Regions from separate parts of the Delftia sp. PX-1 genome, predicted to be linked through region 2. Evidence: predicted binding sites of a transcription regulator. Region 2 holds the regulator's gene; the other holds the start of a gene.
What was found. Region 2 encodes LexA, which represses DNA repair genes until DNA is damaged. Its sites were predicted from a motif close to ACTGTATNNNNATACAGT; they were not measured.

Region 1: the regulator LexA is predicted to act here: its motif matches at 6,476-6,493, upstream of recA (recombinase RecA).

The regions. Positions count from the first base shown of each region.
Region 1 is NZ_CP184763.1:910,803-920,006, forward strand. Features, by position in the region: gene sucC (ADP-forming succinate--CoA ligase subunit beta) at 1-471, opposite strand, end outside; gene argC (N-acetyl-gamma-glutamyl-phosphate reductase) at 908-1,840, shown strand; gene ACN20X_RS04225 (hypothetical protein) at 1,837-3,720, shown strand; gene yddG (aromatic amino acid DMT transporter YddG) at 3,743-4,663, shown strand; gene recX (recombination regulator RecX) at 4,660-5,139, opposite strand; gene recA (recombinase RecA) at 5,342-6,445, opposite strand; gene ACN20X_RS04245 (MarR family winged helix-turn-helix transcriptional regulator) at 6,593-7,093, shown strand; gene ACN20X_RS04250 (response regulator) at 7,194-7,868, shown strand; gene ACN20X_RS04255 (sensor histidine kinase) at 7,964-9,204, shown strand, end outside.
Region 2 is NZ_CP184763.1:3,623,354-3,632,557, forward strand. Features, by position in the region: gene ACN20X_RS16670 (FecR domain-containing protein) at 1-40, opposite strand, end outside; gene ACN20X_RS16675 (sigma-70 family RNA polymerase sigma factor) at 45-521, opposite strand; gene ACN20X_RS16680 (AraC family transcriptional regulator) at 682-1,563, opposite strand; gene ACN20X_RS16685 (MFS transporter) at 1,705-2,886, shown strand; gene ACN20X_RS16690 (hypothetical protein) at 2,970-3,377, opposite strand; gene lexA (transcriptional repressor LexA) at 3,540-4,214, opposite strand; gene ACN20X_RS16700 (asparaginase) at 4,313-5,302, shown strand; gene adk (adenylate kinase) at 5,393-6,049, opposite strand; gene kdsB (3-deoxy-manno-octulosonate cytidylyltransferase) at 6,306-7,100, opposite strand; gene ACN20X_RS16715 (Trm112 family protein) at 7,154-7,336, opposite strand; gene lpxK (tetraacyldisaccharide 4'-kinase) at 7,401-8,417, opposite strand; gene ACN20X_RS16725 (ExbD/TolR family protein) at 8,430-8,855, opposite strand; gene ACN20X_RS16730 (MotA/TolQ/ExbB proton channel family protein) at 8,878-9,204, opposite strand, start outside.

The sequences.
Region 1 (9,204 bases), 2.7 Mb from region 2:
CTGGGTCAGACCGACCAGGGGATCGACGAAGATGGTGATGATCTTCTCGGGCGTGGAGTGGGCCACTTCCTCGATGTCCATGCCGCCTTCGCTCGAAGCGATGAAGGCCACCTTCTGCGTGGCGCGGTCGGTCACGCACGACAGGTAGTATTCCTTCTGGATGTCGGCGCCGTCTTCGATGTACAGGCGGCGGACCTTCTGGCCTTCGGGGCCGGTCTGGTGCGTGACCAACTGCATGCCCAGGATCTGGCCAGCCAGTGCCTTGACGTCGTCGATGCTCTTGGCAACCTTCACGCCGCCGCCCTTGCCGCGACCACCAGCGTGGATCTGGGCCTTCACGACCCACACGGGGCCGCCGAGCTTCTGGGCGGCCTCGACGGCCTCTTGCACTGTGAACGCAGGGATACCGCGAGGTACAGGCACACCAAACTGACGCAAGATGTCCTTGCCTTGGTATTCATGAATCTTCATGATGTCTCTCTCAAACAAATAGGGGGGGATTGACCCGGTAGCCCTGGGGTGCTGCCTCAAGGCGGAGTGACCTGGCAATCGCCGAATGTACCATGCTGCACTGCGCCATCCGACACGCCCCCATGCGCAGAATCCACAATTTCCTGCGGGCCAAGCAGCATGCCAGGAACTGTGCAATGCATTGATATGTCAGGGAAAAGACGGTTTCCCGACATTTCTTTCAGGCGCCACAGCTCTTTTGTCTTATAGAGGATCTGCAGACGGCCCTGCCCGCCGTTTGTAACAGGCGCATGTCAGCACGCCCTTGATCGCCACTGCCAACCGTTTTGCGACAACGGGCGCAGGGGGACCCGGTTTCGGTGAGAATCCGCAGCTGGAACGCGGCAATGGTGCCGCAGCGGCTCCAGGAGGGCCGCGCAGCAGGAGAAATACAGCGATGGCAAAAGTCTTTATCGATGGCGAAGCAGGCACGACAGGGCTGCAGATCCGTGAGCGTCTGGTCGATCTGTCCGGCGTGGAGCTGGTCAGCATTGCGCCCGAGCTGCGAAAGGATCCTGCTGCCAAGCGTGCGCTGATCGCCGGCGTGGACCTGGTCATCCTGTGCCTGCATGACGACGCTGCGCGCGAAACCGTGGCCATGGTCGACGCCATCGAGGCTGAGACCGGCCGTGCCATCAAGATCATCGATGCCTCCACCGCCCACCGCGTGGCGCCGGGCTGGGTCTACGGCTTTCCCGAGCTGCGCAAGGGCCAGCTGGACGCCGTCAAGGCTGCCACGCGCGTGGCCAACCCCGGCTGCTATGCCACGGGCGCCATCGCACTGCTGCACCCGCTGGTGGCGGCAGGCCTCATTCCAGCCGACTACCCGCTGAGCCTGCCCTCGGTGTCCGGCTACTCGGGCGGCGGCCGCAGCATGATCGAAGCCTACGAGGCCGGCACGGCCGCGCCTTACGAGGCCTATGCGCTGGGCCTGTCGCACAAGCACATTCCCGAAATCCTGCACTACACGGGCATGACGCGCCGCCCGGTCTTCATTCCTGCCGTGGGCAATTTCCGCCAGGGCATGCTGGTGCAACTGCCCCTGCATCTGGACCTGCTGCCGGGCGCGCCCAAGGCCGCCGATCTGCACGATGCGCTGGCCGCCCACTACGCGGCGACCAACACGCCCGAGCAATGGGTGTCGGTGCTGCCGCCCACCGAAGACATGAAGCTGGCTGCCGATACGCTGACCGACACGAACAAGCTGGAGTTGCGTGTATTCGCCAATGAGCAGTACCGCCAGGCCGTGCTGATCGCCCGTCTGGACAACCTGGGCAAGGGCGCCAGCGGCGCCGCCGTGCAGAACCTGCAGATCATGCTGGGCCTGTGAGGCCCCCCGCGCCCCCGTCCTTGCCGGGCCGGCGCGGTCCGGTCTGGGGCCATGTCCTGGCCCTGGCCGTGCTGTGTCTGCTGATCGTTGTGTTCGCCTGGAAGCTGCGGCCGGCATTGCCTTCCTCATCGCGCCTGCTGCTGAGTCCGCTGCTGGGCAATATGGAAGCCTGCCTGGTGCAGGACGGGCTGCGCGAGGGTTTTCCCAAGGAATTCCAGCAGGTGCCTGCCAGTTGCCTGGGCCCTCAGGGCTCGGCTGCGGAAATGGTGAAAGCCACGCTGCAGCGCTTGGACCGGCCGCAGGGCGAGGGGCTGGAGCTGGGCTATACGCTCAGCGTGCCTCTGCTGCGCTATGTGCAGTGGAACGGCCGGGCCTGGGAAGTCCGGGGCGAGGCGCTGGACCGCGTGGTGCGCACGGTGGCGCAGGCGCAGCGGCCCGTGGTGCTCTACCTGTTCGCCACGCATTTCGAGGTCCACTCCCAGGCCGAGGAGCGCCTGGCCGCCGATCCCGCCAATCTGGCCTGGACGCCCAAGGGACCGCTGCCGCTGGACACCTATCTGGGCGCGCGCATCTTCCCGTGGTCGGTTGCGCGGCAGGACAATGAAATCACGCGCGTGCGCAAGCTGGTGGTCGATGCCCTGGCCGAGCGCATGTGCGCTGCGGGCGATGCCGCCATGCATCCGCTGCGTGCGCTCACCGTGCTGGGCGAGACGCACCAGCTGTTCCCGGGTTTCGAGGCCGGCATGGGGTTCGCGGCCGAAGGCTATGCGGTCACCGACTACAGCCCTGCATCCGTGGCGGGCTTCCATGCATTCCTGCGCCAGCGCTATGGCGACATTGCGCGGCTCAATGCCCATCTGAAGTCGGAGTTCGCCAGCTTCGATGCGGTGGAGCCTCCGTCGCGCAACATCCGCAGCGAGCCGCTGCAGAACTTCTTCCAGCACATCGACAGCTATGCGGCTGGCACGGTCCCGGTGTCCGGCTGGGTCCACTCGCCCGACGCGAAGCTGCAAAAGCAACTGGCCGTGGCCGTCTTCGTGGACGGGCGCCCTTACTCGCACGCCCCCGTGCACATGCACCGCCAGGATGTGGCCCAGGCCAAGCCTGATTTCCTCACGCCCGATGTGGGCTGGCGTGCCGACATCCGCTATCCGGCGCTGGGCGAGGGCCTGCACCGCATCGACGTGGTGCTGCAGGCCGGCGGGCGCAGCCTGGGCCTGCTGGCCACGCGCCAGATCGCCGTGATGGACCGCCACCAGTGCGAGCCCAGGCCCCATGCCGCCGAGGCCTTGCCCGACTTCGGCAAGCTGCCCGATGGTGTGGAGTTCTGGGTGGACAGCCCGCAGGACCGGCTGGCGCTGTTCTACAACCCGCTGGTGACGGACTGGAACGATTTTCGCGAGCAGCAGGTGGCCGATTACATCCAGGGCTTTTCCGAGCACATCGGGCACGGCTGCCTGGGCCGGGTGCCTCGCTTTGCCCACCAGCTCAACCCCCATGCGAATCCGAGCTGGGACGCCAGCCGCTACGCCGTGGAGCGCAGCCTGCAACGCATGCCGGGGCTGTCCCTGGGTGTCAGCCTGTATGGCGAAGACACCTATGGGCCGCTGGTCGGCCAGATGCTGCGCCGCTATGGCCACACCGCCTATGGCGTGACGGAGTTCCATCCGCTGGTGGCACTGTCGCCGCAGCGGCTGGAGAAAGTGCTGACCATGCACCGCCGCCAGGGCGCGCGCTTCCTGTCCTTCTTCATGGAGGCGCGTCCCGAGGACGCGACCGGCACGCAGTCCAGCAACGAGTTCTCCTTCGATGCGGACAACCGCGCGCACGGCTCGGACGCGCTTTACCGCTCGCTGCGCCAGGTGCTGCAGCCGCACTGACCTGCCGCGCGCAGCCTTTTCCATGTCTTCAGCGCACAGCAGTTCCCCTGCAGCCGCAGGCCGGGCCACCGCCATCGGCCTGCTGGCCGTGGTGTGCTGGAGCTGCACCGTGGGCCTGATGCGCTCGGTGGCCGAGCCGCTGGGCGCCGTGGGCGGCGCTGCCATGCTCTATACGGTCAGCGCCCTGTGCGTGGCCGCCGTGCGCGGCCTGCCCAGGCCGTCGCAGTGGCGAACCATGCACCCGGCCTATTTCTGGGGCTGCGGGCTGCTGTTTGCGGTCTATGAAATCTGTCTGTCGCTGGCGATCGGTCTGGCGCAGGACCGCGCTCAGGCACTGGAGCTGGGGCTGATCAACTACCTGTGGCCCAGCCTGACCATCGTCTTGGCGGTGCTGCTGCGCCAGCAGCATGCGCGCTGGTGGCTGTGGCCCGGCGTGCTGCTGTGCCTGTGGGGGCTGACGCGCGTGCTGGGCGGCGAGTCCCTGCAGATGCATGACATGGCAGACCACATGCTGGCCAATCCGCTGGCCTATGGACTCGCCTTTGGCGCGGCCCTGCTGTGGCCCTGCTATTCGCTGGCTGCTCGGCGCTGGGGTGGGGGGCACAATGCCGTGGGGTTGTTCCTGATCTGGACTGCGCTGGCGCTGTGGATCAAGTGGTTGTGGCTGGGTGGCGAAGGCGGCATGCACTGGTCAGGCACCGTGGTGCTGCAGCTGCTGGCCGTGGGCGGGCTCACGGCCATGGGCTACAGCTGCTGGGAGCACGGCATACAGCACGGGCATCTGGCCGTGATGGCGGCGGCCTCGTACTTCACTCCCGTGTTCTCTGCCTTGCTGGCCAGTGCCTGGCTGCAGGTGCAGCCGGGCTGGGGCTTCTGGCAGGGCGTGGCGCTGGTGACCGTGGGGTCGCTGGTGTGCTGGGGCGCAACCCGGCGCGTGGATTAGTTGCCTTCGTCTGCAGCTCCGTCATCCCAGTCTTCGCTGCGCCCGCGCAGCACCTTGCTCGCTATTTCTCCGCCAAAGCCGCGCGCGGCCAGAAAGCGCATCTGCTTGAGGCGTTCCTGTGGGGTGGCCGGCGGTGTGCCGAAGCGCTGGCGCCATACGGCATGGGCGCGCTGCAGTTCGGTGGCGCGCAATTGTTCTGCGGCGGCGCGCACCAGGCCATCGTCCAGCCCCTTGCTGCGCAGCTCCTGCACCACGCGCGATGTGCCAAAGCGCGCGGCCTTGCGATGCAGCACGGACTCGGCCACGCGCTCGGCGCTGATGAAGCCGCGCTGCTCCAGCGCGTCGAGCATGGCGCCCAGGTCCTCGCCTTCCTCCACATGGGGGGCGAGCTTGCGTTCCAGCTCCAGCCGTGAATGTTCGCGCTGGCCCAGCAGCTTGAGCGCCCGGCCCTTGAGCGACAGCTTGGCGAATCCCATGCGGCAATGTCTCCTGAATCATCCCGAATAAAAAAGGCCCCCACGCTCCCCTTGCTGCGCAAGGTCCGCTGCCCCCCAAGGGGGCCGCTTTTTTGCCTTGGGGCGTCCCGGCGATAAAAAAGGCGCAGACGTGAGCCTGCGCCAAGATGGCAAACACAGTGTGCGCAGGCGCTGCGGCGCCTGCTGTGAGGGGTCTGGGCGCTCAGGCTTCGATCACGCCGTCCTTGTCGGCCTTGGCCTTGCCCGCCTTGGCAGCCTTGGCTTCGGGGGCATCGCCGCCGGCCGTGGGCAGCAGGGCAATGCCCAGGCTGTCGCGCACCTTGTTCTCGATCTCCACGGCCAGGCCGCTGTTCTCGCGCAGGAATTCGCGGGCGTTGTCGCGACCCTGGCCGATCTTTTCGCCGTTGTAGGCGTACCAGGCCCCCGACTTGTCGAGGATCTTGGCGTTGACGCCCATGTCCAGGATTTCACCTTCGCGCGAGATGCCTTCGCCGAAGAGGATGTCGAACTCGGCGGTCTTGAACGGGGGCGAGACCTTGTTCTTGACGACCTTGACTTTGGTTTCGTTGCCGATGGCTTCGTCGCCCTTCTTGATGGTGCCGGTGCGGCGGATGTCCAGGCGGACCGAAGCGTAGAACTTCAGCGCATTGCCGCCCGTGGTGGTTTCGGGGCTGCCGAACATCACGCCGATCTTCATGCGGATCTGGTTGATGAAGATGACCATGCAATTGGTCTTCTTGATGGTGGAGGTCAGCTTGCGCAGCGCCTGGCTCATCAGGCGGGCCTGCAGGCCGGGCAGCTGGTCGCCCATCTCGCCTTCGATTTCGGCGCGCGGTGTCAGTGCGGCCACCGAGTCCACGACGATCATGTCCACGGCGCCCGAGCGCACCAGGCTGTCCACGATTTCCAGGGCCTGCTCGCCGGTGTCGGGCTGGCTGATCAGCACTTCGTTGAGGTTCACGCCCAGCTTCTGGGCATAGCTGGTGTCCAGCGCGTGTTCTGCGTCGATGAAGGCGCAGGTGCCGCCCTGCTTTTGCATTTCGGCGATGACCTGCAGCGTCAGCGTGGTCTTGCCCGAGGATTCAGGGCCGTAGATCTCGATCACGCGGCCACGGGGCAGGCCGCCCACACCCAGGGCGATGTCCAGGCCCAGCGAGCCGGTGGAGACGACCTGGATGTCCTGGATGGCTTCGCCTTCACCCAGGCGCATGATCGTGCCCTTGCCGAACTGCTTTTCGATCTGGGCGAGTGCGGCCTGCAGGGCCTTGGCTTTTTCACTGTTGGCGGTGGTGACGGCGGTGTTCATGCGGACTCCTGGGTTGGGTATGGATTCAGCTCTGTATTTGCATTCAGGCTGGATGCTTGAACAGTAGTTTATGGGCTTGCTGTCTTGATTTGTTGGTGTTTTTGGTCAGTTTTCCTGACTTGTTGGATTTGCCTCCACAATGCATTCATGAGTGAGCTTTCCCCTGTCACGCCGCCCGCCGACGCCTGGCGCCAGACCCACCTGGGCCGCCTGCTCGGCCATGCCATGCGGCGGTTCGACGCGCGTGTGCTGCAGCTCATGGCGCGCGATGTGGAGGTGCCGCTGGCACTGTCCAACCTCGCTGCGCGCGACAAGGTGGGGGCGGCCCATATCCACATCACGCGGCATCTGTCGCTGGCTGGCGACCGGCTGACGGACCTGGCAGAGCGCGCAGGCATGACCAAGCAGTCCATGGGCGACCTGGTGACCCAGTGCGAGGCCTGGGGCCTGGTCACGCGCGAGAGCGACGAGCGCGATGCGCGCGCGCGCCGCATCCGCTTCACGCCAGCGGGCCTGGCCTGGCTGCAGGCTTTCCATGACGCCGTCTCCCAGGCCGAGGCCGAATTCCGCGAGGAAGTCGGCGACGACATCGCCACCGTGGTGGCGCTGGGGCTGGAGGCCTACGCGGGCGGCGGCTCACTCGGGTAAGGTCCCTGCCCGCGCTGCGGGGCGCATCCTAGAATCCTGGGAATTAAAGGCGCGCATTTCCAACTCCCAGAGCGCGCCTGCATTACAGGAGACATCCCCCATGCGCATTCTGATTGCCGAAGACGACCAGGTCCTGGCCGATGGCCTGCTGCGCAGCCTGCGCGGCTCGGGCGCCGTGGTCAGCCATGTGGCCAATGGCAGCGAGGCCGACACCGCGCTGATGACCAGCAGCGAATTCGATTTGCTGATCCTGGACCTGGGCCTGCCCAAGATGCACGGTCTCGAAGTGCTCAAGAAACTGCGCGGCCGCGGCGATGCGCTGCCGGTGCTCATCCTCACGGCGGCCGACAGCGTGGAGGAGCGCGTGCAGGGGCTGGACTACGGTGCCGACGACTACATGGCCAAGCCGTTTGCGCTGTCCGAGCTGGAGGCGCGCGTGCGCGCCCTCACGCGGCGCGGCATGGGCGGCGCCAGCAGCACCATCAAGCACGGCCCGCTGGTCTACGACCAGGCCGGCCGCGTGGCCACCATCGACGGCAAGATGGTCGAGCTGTCGGCGCGCGAGCTGGGCCTGCTGGAAGTGCTGCTGCAGCGGGCCGGCCGGCTGGTCAGCAAGGACCAGTTGGTCGAGCGCCTGTGCGAGTGGGGCGACGAAGTCAGCAACAACGCCATCGAGGTCTACATCCACCGGCTGCGCAAGAAGATAGAGCGCGGCCCCATCCGCATCGCCACCGTGCGCGGCCTGGGCTACTGCCTTGAGAAGATCGCGTCCTGAGGCCGCTGCCGTGGCTGTCAGGCCCGGGTTGGCTTGCCTGCGCATAGTGGTGGTTGCCGCGGGGCCGTGAACCCGTCGTAAGGGGCTGCCCGCCGATGAAAATCTTCCAGCGTGAACAGCGCTCCCTGTTCGGCGAGATCCTTGACTGGATGCTCACGCCGCTGCTGCTGCTGTGGCCCGTGAGCCTGGCGCTGACCTGGCTGGTGGCCCAGGGCCTGGCCAACAAACCCTTCGACCGCGCGCTGGAATACAACGCCCAGGCGCTGGCCCAACTGGTGATGGTGCAGCACGGCAAGGTGCTGTTCAACCTGCCGCAGTCGGCCAGCGAGATCCTGCGTGCCGACGAGTCGGACACCGTGTATTTCCAGGTGCTGGGCGTGAAGGGCGAATACCTGGCCGGCGAGCGCGACCTGCCGCCGCCGCCCGAACCCGACGAGGCTCTGACTGGCGCGACGCCTCCAGGCTTGCCGTCCGGCGGCACCGTGCAGTTGCGCGATGCGGAATTTCGCGGCATCGATCTGCGCGTGGCCCATGTCTGGGTGCGCATGCCCCTGCCGGGCGAACCGCAGGCCCTGGTCCAGGTGGCCGAGACGCGCGAAAAGCGCAGCGTGCTGGCCACGGAAATCATCAAGGGCGTGATGCTGCCGCAGTTCGTCATCCTGCCGCTGGCCGCGCTGCTGGTGTGGCTGGCGCTGGCGCGCGGCATCAAGCCGCTGCACCGGCTGGAGGAGCGCATCCGCGCGCGCCGGCCCGAGGACCTTTCGCCCATCAACCACAAGGACGTGCCGCTGGAAGTCGTGCCGCTGGTGGATTCGGTCAATGACCTGCTGGGCCGCCTGGGCGACTCGCTGGCCACGCAAAAGCGCTTCCTGGCCGACGCGGCCCACCAGCTCAAGACGCCGCTGGCCGGGCTGCGCATGCAGGCCGAACTGGCCCAGCGCGAAGGCGTGAGTACGGGCGAGCTGCGTCAGTCCCTGGCCCAGATCGCGCGCTCCAGCATCCGTGCCACGCACACCGTCAACCAGTTGCTGGCGCTGGCGCGTGCCGAGAGCGCGGGCCTGGGGCGGGGCCTGGCCATGCAGCCGTGCAACCTGGTGCGCATCGTCACCGACGTGGTGCGCGACTGCCTGCCGCGCGCCATGGACAAGCATGTGGACCTGGGCTATGACGGCGCCGAGTCCTCGGCCGCCGGCGTCTGGCTGCAGGGCAATGCCACGCTGCTGACCGAGCTGGTGCGCAACCTCGTGGACAACGCCATCAACTACACGCCTTCCACCAGCAGCCGGCCGGGCATGGTCACCGTGCGTGTGCTGGCCGATCCTTTTGGTCAGGTCCT
Region 2 (9,204 bases):
AGGCCCGTCGGTCGTTGCTTTCCAAAGATCCCTCGCCCATGTGGCTATGCCAGGACCAGGCAGCAATGCTCCATCGCCCGGGTCAGGTAGTTGCTGACGGTGCGCAGCGACACGCCCAGGCGCTCGGCGATCTCGGGGTAGCTCAGTTCCTCGAAATGGGATAGGACGAAGGCTTCGCGCACCTTGGGTGCAAGGCCCTGGAGCATGCGGTCCACGTCGAGCAGGGTCTGCTGGACGATGGCCTGCTCCTCGGGCGAAGGCGCCAGCGACTGCGGCAGCTGTGCAAGATAGTCCAGATAGGACTGCTCCAGCGTGCGGCGGCGAAACAGGTCGGTGACCAGGCCGCGGGCGATGGTGGCCAGGTAGCGCCTGGGCTCGCGGATGTCCTGCTGCGGCACTGGCGAGCGCAGCAGGCGCACGAAGGTGTCCTGGGCCAGGTCGGCCGCATCGTCACGGTTGCCCAGGCGCTTGCGCAGCAGGCTTTCCAGCCAGGGATGGTGATTCTGGTAAAGGCTGTGCACGGAGAGGGCGGCTTGTGCGAAAGAAGCGGGGAGGCCGGGCGTAGAAGCCGAGATGGGCAACGTGGCGGTCTCGGTTGCAAAAGATAATAAGAATGCTTATCAATTATCTTTCACGCGAGCTTTACTCCTGAGGACTGGGTATCTTTCTGTTGCATGTGCGCTACAGGGAGATGCTGGCGGAACTTCCACGCCGGCCCTGCGCCGGGCGATTGCGCTGGTAGGCGCTGGGCGGAGCGCCAAAGCTGCGCCGGAAGACGGCGGTGAAGGCGCTGGGACTGTCGTATCCATGGGAGAGCGCCACTTCCAGGACCGAGGCGCCAGCGGCCAGCCGGGGCAGGCTGAGCAGAAGACGGGCCTGGCGGCACCATGCGCCGAAGTTCATGCCGGTCTCGCGCAGGAACAGGCGTGCCAGCGTGCGGGGATGCATGTGCAGCCGCTGTGCCCAATTGGCCAGGCCGGCGTCCTGCGATGGGTCGTCCACAAAGCTGCGGCAGCAGGCGGCCAGGGCGCCATGCCGGGGCATGGGCACGTGCAAGGACAGGGCGCGGGCGCGCTCCATTTCGTCGAGGATCAACTGCATGACACGCTCCTCCCTGCCGCCCAGCGGGTAGTCCATGGGCAGCTCGATGGCCTCCAGCACGAGTTCGCGCAGCAGGGGCGTGACCTGCATCACTCGGCAGTCATGCCACAGGCCGGGCCGCAGCCCCGGCTCCACGAACACGGTGCGCATGGCCACGGGGCCGGCGGCCATGTGGATGGCGTGCAGGGACTGTGGTGGAACCCAGACGGCGCATCCCGGGGGGACGACCCAACTGCCCGAATCCGCGCGGATCAGCATCACTCCCTCGGTGGCATGCAGCAGCTGGCCGCGGCGGTGGGCATGCGGTGCGATGGCAGCGCCGGCCGCCATGTCTGTGGCAAAGGCCACGACCGGGCGGGCCGTGTGCTCGCCGTGCGGGGGCAATGGAGCGGCCGCAGGCACGTCATCCAGGCAAGCGCGTGTGCGGGCATGGGAAAGTGGGCCACTTTGCCGGGTTGTCATTTTCTCGACGATTGTTGTTGCTTCGTAGCAGGAATGCAGATCATGCACTTTCTACGATGACCCACTTTCAATCCGCAGGAAAGTGGCAGGTATGGAGATGATTTCCCTTTCGAGAATGACGGACGTGACAGGAGGCAGGGCATGAACCGCGCACGTCTGGGGCTGCTTACGGGCACGCATGCCATCAACGACCTCTACCAGGGACTGGTTCCTGCGCTGTTGCCCTTCATGGTGCTGGAGCGCGGCTACAGCTATACGGAAGCCAGCGGCCTGATGCTGGCGGCCACGGGCCTGTCGAGCATGGTCCAGCCGCTGTTCGGCCTGTATGCCGACCGGTCGCCACGGCCCTGGATGGTGCCGGCCGGCTTTGTGGTGGCCGCCCTGGGCCTGGCCCTGGTGGGCATGAGCCCGGACTACTGGGTCAGCTGGTTGGCTGCCGTGCTGTGCGGCCTGGGGATCGCGGCCTACCATCCGTCCGCAACGGTGGCGGCCCGCATGGCGGGCGGCGGCTCGCAGAAGGCGATGAGCGTGTTTTCGGTGGGCGGAACGGCGGGGGCATCGTTCGCTCCCATGCTGGCTGCGGCCGTGGTGGGCGCAGGCGCCTTGCACCGCAGCTGGATGCTGGCCCTGCCTGCAGCGGCCATGCTGGTGCTCTGGTATGCCTGTACTTGGCGGGATGGAGCCAAGGACCATTGCGCCACCCGGCGCCTGGCCGTGGCTCAGGGCGAATTGCCCGCCAACCACTGGCGCGCCTTCTTCCTGCTGTGCGGGGTCATCGTCTGCTGGTCGATTCCCTATGTGACGGTGCTGTCCACCCTGCCCATGTTCGTGACGCGCGAGCTGGGCGGCTCGGACTTCATGGGAGCGGCCACGCTGACCTCATTCACAGCCGCTGCGGCGGTGGGCACTTTGCTGGGGGGCACGCTTGCAGATCGCCGGGGGCGCATGCAGGCCATCCGCGCCGGCTACCTGTTGGCATTGCCTGCTCTGGCGGCCCTGGCCCTGGCCTCCACGCCATGGATGGCGCTGGCCTGCACCATGGCCCTGGGCGTGTGCATGTTTCTTCCGTTTGCCGCCCAGGTCACGCTGGCCCAGGACTATCTGCCGCGCAACCAGGCCACGGCCAGCGGGCTGACCCTGGGGCTGGCCATGTCGATAGGCGGCATGGTGGCGCCGTTGTTCGGCATGCTGTCCGATGCGCGCGGACTGCGTTTTTCGTTGAGCGTCGTGCTGTGCATTCTGTGCGTTGCCGCGGCGCAGGCGTGGTGCATGCGCAATCGGCGCAGCGAGGGGAGTGCTGCACCGGCGGCTGTCAGGGCCTGATGCGCAGCCCCTGCCGCTGGGCAAAGCAAGAGACAGGCCCGGGCTCTCGCAGACCGGGTGGACGGGTTGGTCTCAGGGCGACCTCAGGCCGGTGTCTGCGCGCCGTGCGCTTCCATGCGTTCCAGGGCGGCACAGACATCGGCCATGCGGCCCGAGATGAACAGGCATTCGGGCTGCTCCTGCGGCGAGCGCTGGATGATGCGCAGACCCGAAGGCAGGGCCTGATCTGCCGGAAGTGAGGGCAGTTCGGGTTGCAGGGGCAGCAGCAGCTGCGCATCCCTGTGTTCTGGCAGCCGTGCTGACTTGCTGCGCCGCTGCTGGCTGCGGCGGCGTGCCTTGCTGAAGGACAGGATGGTCGCCTGCTCGGATTGCACAGGCGATTCGGGCTGGATGGTGCGCATGGCGGGCTCCATGGCGGCGGCGGGCAGGCGAATGCCCTGTGCCAGGCGCAGGAAGGACAGAGAAGACAGTGTTGGCAGAGCGAATCCCATGTGACGACTCCTGTTGGCGTATTTCAAAGAGGCATGGACACAGGCAGGATTGCGGTTTGCGGGCAAAGCTCCGCCCAGGGCGAAGCTGCAAGGCTTCGCGCCTACCACCTGGGCGGTGCATGAAATAGGGGGTGGCAACCCGTGCAGGGCTGCCCGTCCGGCTTACATGGACATGCTATTGCGGATCAGCCCCACGGCCAGGCCTTCAATGGCAAAGGCCTCTTCGGGAGCGACGCGGATCACCGGGTAATCGGGGTTTTCCGGCAGGAGCTCCACGCCCTGCGTGGTGCGGCGCAGACGCTTGACGGTGACTTCATCTCCCAGGCGTGCCACGACGATCTGCCCGTTGCGGGCTTCATGCGCGGACTGCACGGCCAGCAGATCGCCGTCCATGATGCCCGCGTCGCGCATGGACATGCCGCGCACGCGCAGCAGATAGTCCGGGCGGACCTGGAACAGGCTGGGTTCGACGGAATAGGTCTGGTCGATATGTTCCTGGGCGAGAATGGGCGAGCCCGCCGCAACGCGGCCCACCAGCGGCAGCATCAGCGGCGCCAGGGCCGACAGCGGCAGCCCGAAGCTGGTGCCGCGTGCGGCATTGATGTTGCGCACGGTGTCGGTACGCAGGCGAATGCCGCGGGAGGTGCCGCTGACCAGTTCGATCACGCCTTTGCGGGCCAGGGCCTGCAGATGTTCCTCTGCTGCGTTGGCGGACTTGAAGCCCAGCGTGTTGGCGATTTCCGCGCGGGTGGGGGGCGCGCCCGTGCGGGAGATGGCGGCCTGGATCAGGTCCAGGATCTGTTGCTGGCGGGCGGTGAGCTTGGGATGGTCGAGCATGGCGTGCGTCCGGTCCTTGAATTCAGATGGCAGGCAGAGAAGTCATCTGATGATTTATACAGTATCTGTATTTTTAACCAGTTTTCCAAGAGGTGCAAGTGGGGCAGTCAAAGTTGGTGATTCTTGGCACGGGTGGCACCATCGCCGGCCGGGCGGATTCGCAGTCGCAGGCAGTGGGATACAAGGCCGGACAGATCACGGTGCAGTCGCTGCTCGATGCCGTGCCGGATCTGGAGCAGCAGGCGCTGGGGCCTGTGCAGACGCAGCAGATCGCGCAGGTGGACAGCAAGGATATGGACTGGCCCGTGTGGCGCGCGTTGCTGCGTGCCTGCACGCAGGCGCTGGAGGATGCGGACACACGCGCCGTGGTGATCACGCATGGAACGGACACGCTGGAAGAGACGGCCTGGCTGCTGCACAGCCTGCTGCCTGCCACCAAGCCCATCGTGCTCACTTGCGCCATGCGCCCGGCCACGGCCCTGCTGGCCGACGGACCGCAGAATCTGCGCGATGCCGTGACCGTGGCCGCCAGCGGCGGGCGCAGCGGTGTGTGGGTGGTGGCCGGCGGCGAAGTGCATGCGGCGGCCCAGGTGCAAAAAGTCCACCCTTACCGACTGCAGGCCATGCGCTCCATGGAAGGTGGCCCGCAGGCCGTGGTGGAGGAAGGACGCGTGCGCTGGCTGGTGCCTGATGCGCCGGTCACGCCAGTCGCCCCCGTTGCGCGGATGGTGACTTCCGCTCCCGCTCTGTCTGACCTGCTGGCGCTGGATGAGCTGCCCTGGGTCGAGGTGGTGTTCAGCGGTGCTCTGGCGCGTGCCTGCGGCGTGGATGCGCTGGTGGCCGCAGGCGTGCGCGGCATCGTGGTGGCCGGCACGGGCAATGCGACCATTCACGAAAGCATGGAAGCGGCCTTGCTGCGTGCGCGCGACAAAGGCGTCTGGATCTGGCGGGGCACGCGCTGCGCCGAAGGCCTGCCCGTTGCCTCGGGGCTTGGCACGGACCCCGCAGAGGCCGATCTGGTCCAACTGCCCGTGGCCAAGGCGCGGATTGCCATGATGCTGGCGCTGGCCGCGCAGCCGCGCGACTGATCCTCCGGGCGTCGCCGGCGCTTCAGATGCAGGCGGGCAACAAAAAAGCACCCGGCGGGTGCTTTTCTGGGGTCTGGCGCATGGCCTGCGTCATTCAGCCAGTGCTGCGAGGGCGCGCTGGGTGATGTCTTCCACCGAGCCCAGGCCGCTGATGGCGCGGTACTTGGGGGCTGCTGCGGCTTCCTTCTCGGCCCAGGCGCGGTAGTAGTCCACCAGCGGGCGGGTCTGGCTGCTGTAGACGTCCAGGCGCTTCTTGACCGTTTCTTCCTTGTCGTCCTCGCGCTGCACCAGCGGCTCGCCGGTCACGTCGTCCAGGCCTTCTACCTTGGGCGGGTTGAACGTGACGTGGTAGGTGCGGCCCGAAGCGGGGTGGGAGCGGCGGCCGCTCATGCGCTCGATGATGGCATCGAAGGGCACATCGATCTCGAGCACGTAGTCCAGCTTCACGCCGGCGGCCTTCATGGCGTCGGCCTGGGGAATGGTGCGGGGAAATCCGTCGAACAGGAAGCCGTTGGCGCAATCGGGCTGGGCAATGCGCTCCTTGACCAGATTGATGATCAGGTCGTCGCTGACCAGTTGGCCGGCGTCCATCACGGCCTTGGCCTGCTGGCCCAGGGGCGTGCCGGCCTTGACGGCGGCACGCAGCATGTCACCGGTGGAGATCTGGGGAATGCCGTACTTCTGGCAGATGAAAGCGGCTTGCGTGCCTTTGCCGGCGCCGGGTGCGCCCAACAAAATCAGTTTCATGGAAGTCCTTGAGGAGAGTAGAAATTCTTGTCTGCCGGATCGGCCCACCGGGGCGGACAGTCCATGCGTCATATTTTTGTCGCGGGCAAGGATAGCACGCACAGGGCCAACACTGGCTTACACGCACGGGGCAAAACTGTCGCCTGTGCAATCGCCAAAACCTGCGTTTTGCTGTCCGACAAAACCGCATGGGCGGCGTTGCTGCAAATGGCGATGCCCGGCATCGCCATTTGTGCGTTTTCAGCGGCCGGCCGATTCAGGCCGGCGGGTTGGACAGCTGGGCGCGCACCCGCTCCAGATCCTCGCGCGTGTCCACGCCAGGGCCGGGTGCATGGGGTGTGACATGGACGGCGATGCGGTGGCCGTGCCACAGCGCACGCAACTGCTCCAGGGCCTCCAGTGCCTCGGTGGGTGCCTGGGAAAGCTGGGGGAAGCTGCGCAGGAAGCCGGCGCGATAGCTGTAGATGCCGATGTGGCGCAGCGGTGCGAAGCCGGGGTGGCCCAACGCTGCCGATGCCGTCTCCCACCATGCCTGGTCCGCATGCTCGCGCGCGAAGGGAATGGGCGCACGGCTGAAATAGTGGGCCATGCCCTGGGCATCGCAGACGACCTTGACCACGTTCGGGTTGACGAAGTCGGCAAGGCTGTCAATGGCATGCGCCGCTGTTCCCATGCTGGCCGAAGGTTGCCGGGGCAGCAGGGCGGCCACGGCGTCGATGAGTTCGGGGGCGATCAGCGGCTCGTCGCCCTGGACATTGACCACGATGTCATCGCCATCGAGACCCAGCAGCGCGCAGGCCTCGGCCAGTCGGTCGCTGCCGCTGGCATGGTCGTTGCGCGTGAGCACGGCCGCCACGCCATGCGCGGCACAGGCGGCGAGGATGCTTTCGTCATCGGCTGCGACCACGCACCGTGCGGCGCCGCTGCGGCTGGCGCGCTGTGCCACGCGCACGACCATGGGAAGCCCTGCAATGTCGGCCAGGGGCTTGCCCGGCAGGCGGCTGGAAGACAGGCGGGCGGGAATCAGAACCGTGAAGGGCGCGGAGGACATGGTGCGTGCAGGAGTGAGGCGAAGGCGTGGGGCGGCGCAGGTGATGGGAAAAATCAGTCCTCGATCTCGTCGTCGTCCAGCGTGCGGGCCTCGGTTTCCAGCAGCACGGGAATGCCGTCGCGCACCGGGTAGGCCAGGCGCGCGCTGCGCGAGACCAGTTCTTGGTGCTCGCGGTCAAAGCGCAGCGGGCCTTTGGTGACGGGGCAGACCAGCAGTTCGAGAAGTTTGGCGTCCATGGCGGATCCTGTGTTTTGAAGGGAAAGGGCGGGCCGTGGCAGCCAGCCGAGACGGAGATGATAGTCAGGCGGGGCAGGGGCGCAGTGCCTGCAGCCGCTCATCCAGCAGAGCCCAGAAATCCGCCGGCAGCTGCAATTGCAGCGCAACCGCCCAGGCCTGGGGATGGGTGCGCCACAGCTTGACGGCATCTTTTTCGGTGCAGACCAGCGGGTCTTCGTTGCGCCCCAGGCGCTGGAAGCTCTCAAAATTATAGTGATCCGGAAGCGCCTGGACATGCTCCAGCGTCAGGCCTTGCTCGCGGGTCAGCATGGAGAAAAAGCCCTCGGGCCGGGCCACGGCGGCCACGGCCTCCACGGGCTGCGCACGCAGGGAGGACAGTGCGATGCGCTCGCCTTGGGCATTGACGGCTTCGCTGGACAGCTGGCGCTGCATGGCAAACGCGGGGGCGTCGGTGTCGGGGGCTGCGCCTGCATGCAGCACGGCGGTGACGGGGCGCGGCCAGGGCTCGCGCAGCGGGCCGGCCGGCAGCAGCCAGCCGTTGCCGATACCGTCGTCATTGAAGACGCACAGCTCGATGTCGCGGGCCAGGGCCAGGTGCTGCAGGCCGTCGTCGCTGATGACCACATCCACCTGCGGGTGGCGGGCGCGCAGGGCCTGGACGGCCTCGATGCGCTTGCGGGCCACGAAGACCGGCACGCCGCTGGCACGCGCCAGCAGCGCGGGCTCGTCACCCACGTCGGCGGGGGCGCTGTCAGGACGGGCTTCGCGGCAGTCGTCCGTGCTGCGACCATAGCCGCGCGAGACGATGCCGGGACTCCAGCCGCCATCGCGCAGATGGCGGGCCAGGGCGAGCGTGACGGGGGTCTTTCCGGCGCCGCCCGCAATCACGTTGCCGACGACGATGACCGGAATGCCGGCCTGACCCCCACGCCTGAAGCCCAGTGCATAAGGCAGCCGATGCAGGCCCAGCAGGGCGCGGTACAGCAGGGACAGGGGAAGGAGCGCGCAGGCCAGCGGACCGCGGCGGCGCCAGGCCGCGCGAAGCCCCCGGGCTGAGGGCGCAGGACCAGTCCGGGGCATGGCGGCTTGCCTTCAGCGCCCGGCGCTGGCCGAGGTCTGCGTGGCGAAGGTGATCTGGGACAGTCCGGCGCGGCGCGAGGCTTCCATCACCGATACCACGGACTGGTGCGGCGCAGTGGCATCGGCGCTGATGATGACCACACTGTCCTTGCCGGCGACGGCCGCTGCGGCCAGCGCCTGGGTCAGGCCGGTGACGCTGCGGTCTTCCACGGCGGTCTTGTTGATGGCATAGCGGCCATCGGCTGCGATGGCGACGATGATTTCGCGGGGCCGGTCGCGCTGCTGCTCGACGTCGGCCACCGGAAGGGTCAGCTGCAGCTCGGTGAACTTGCTGTAGGTGGTGGACAGCATCAGAAAGATCAGCACCACCAGCAGCACGTCGATGAACGGGATCAGGTTGATCTCGGGTTCGTCACGGCGGCGGGGACGGAAGTTCATGTCAGGTCTCTCGCGTGCTGGTTCACTTGCCGCCGACGCGGGTGAGGTGGCGCACGAACTGTTCGGAAGCCAGCTCCATGCCCAGCAGGTAGCCGTCGACGCGGGCGCGGAAGTAGCGCCAGAAGATCAGGGCCGGAATGGCGACGATCAGGCCGAAGGCCGTGTTGTACAGGGCGATGGAGATGCCGGCCGCCAGTTGGGCGGGGTTGCTGCCGCCGGTGGCCGATGCGCCGCCTTGCGAGCCGAAGATCTCGATCATGCCGATCACCGTGCCCAGCAGGCCCAGCAAAGGGGCGGCAGAGGCGATGGTGGCCAGCGCGCTCAGGTGTTTTTCCAGCGTGTGGGCGGC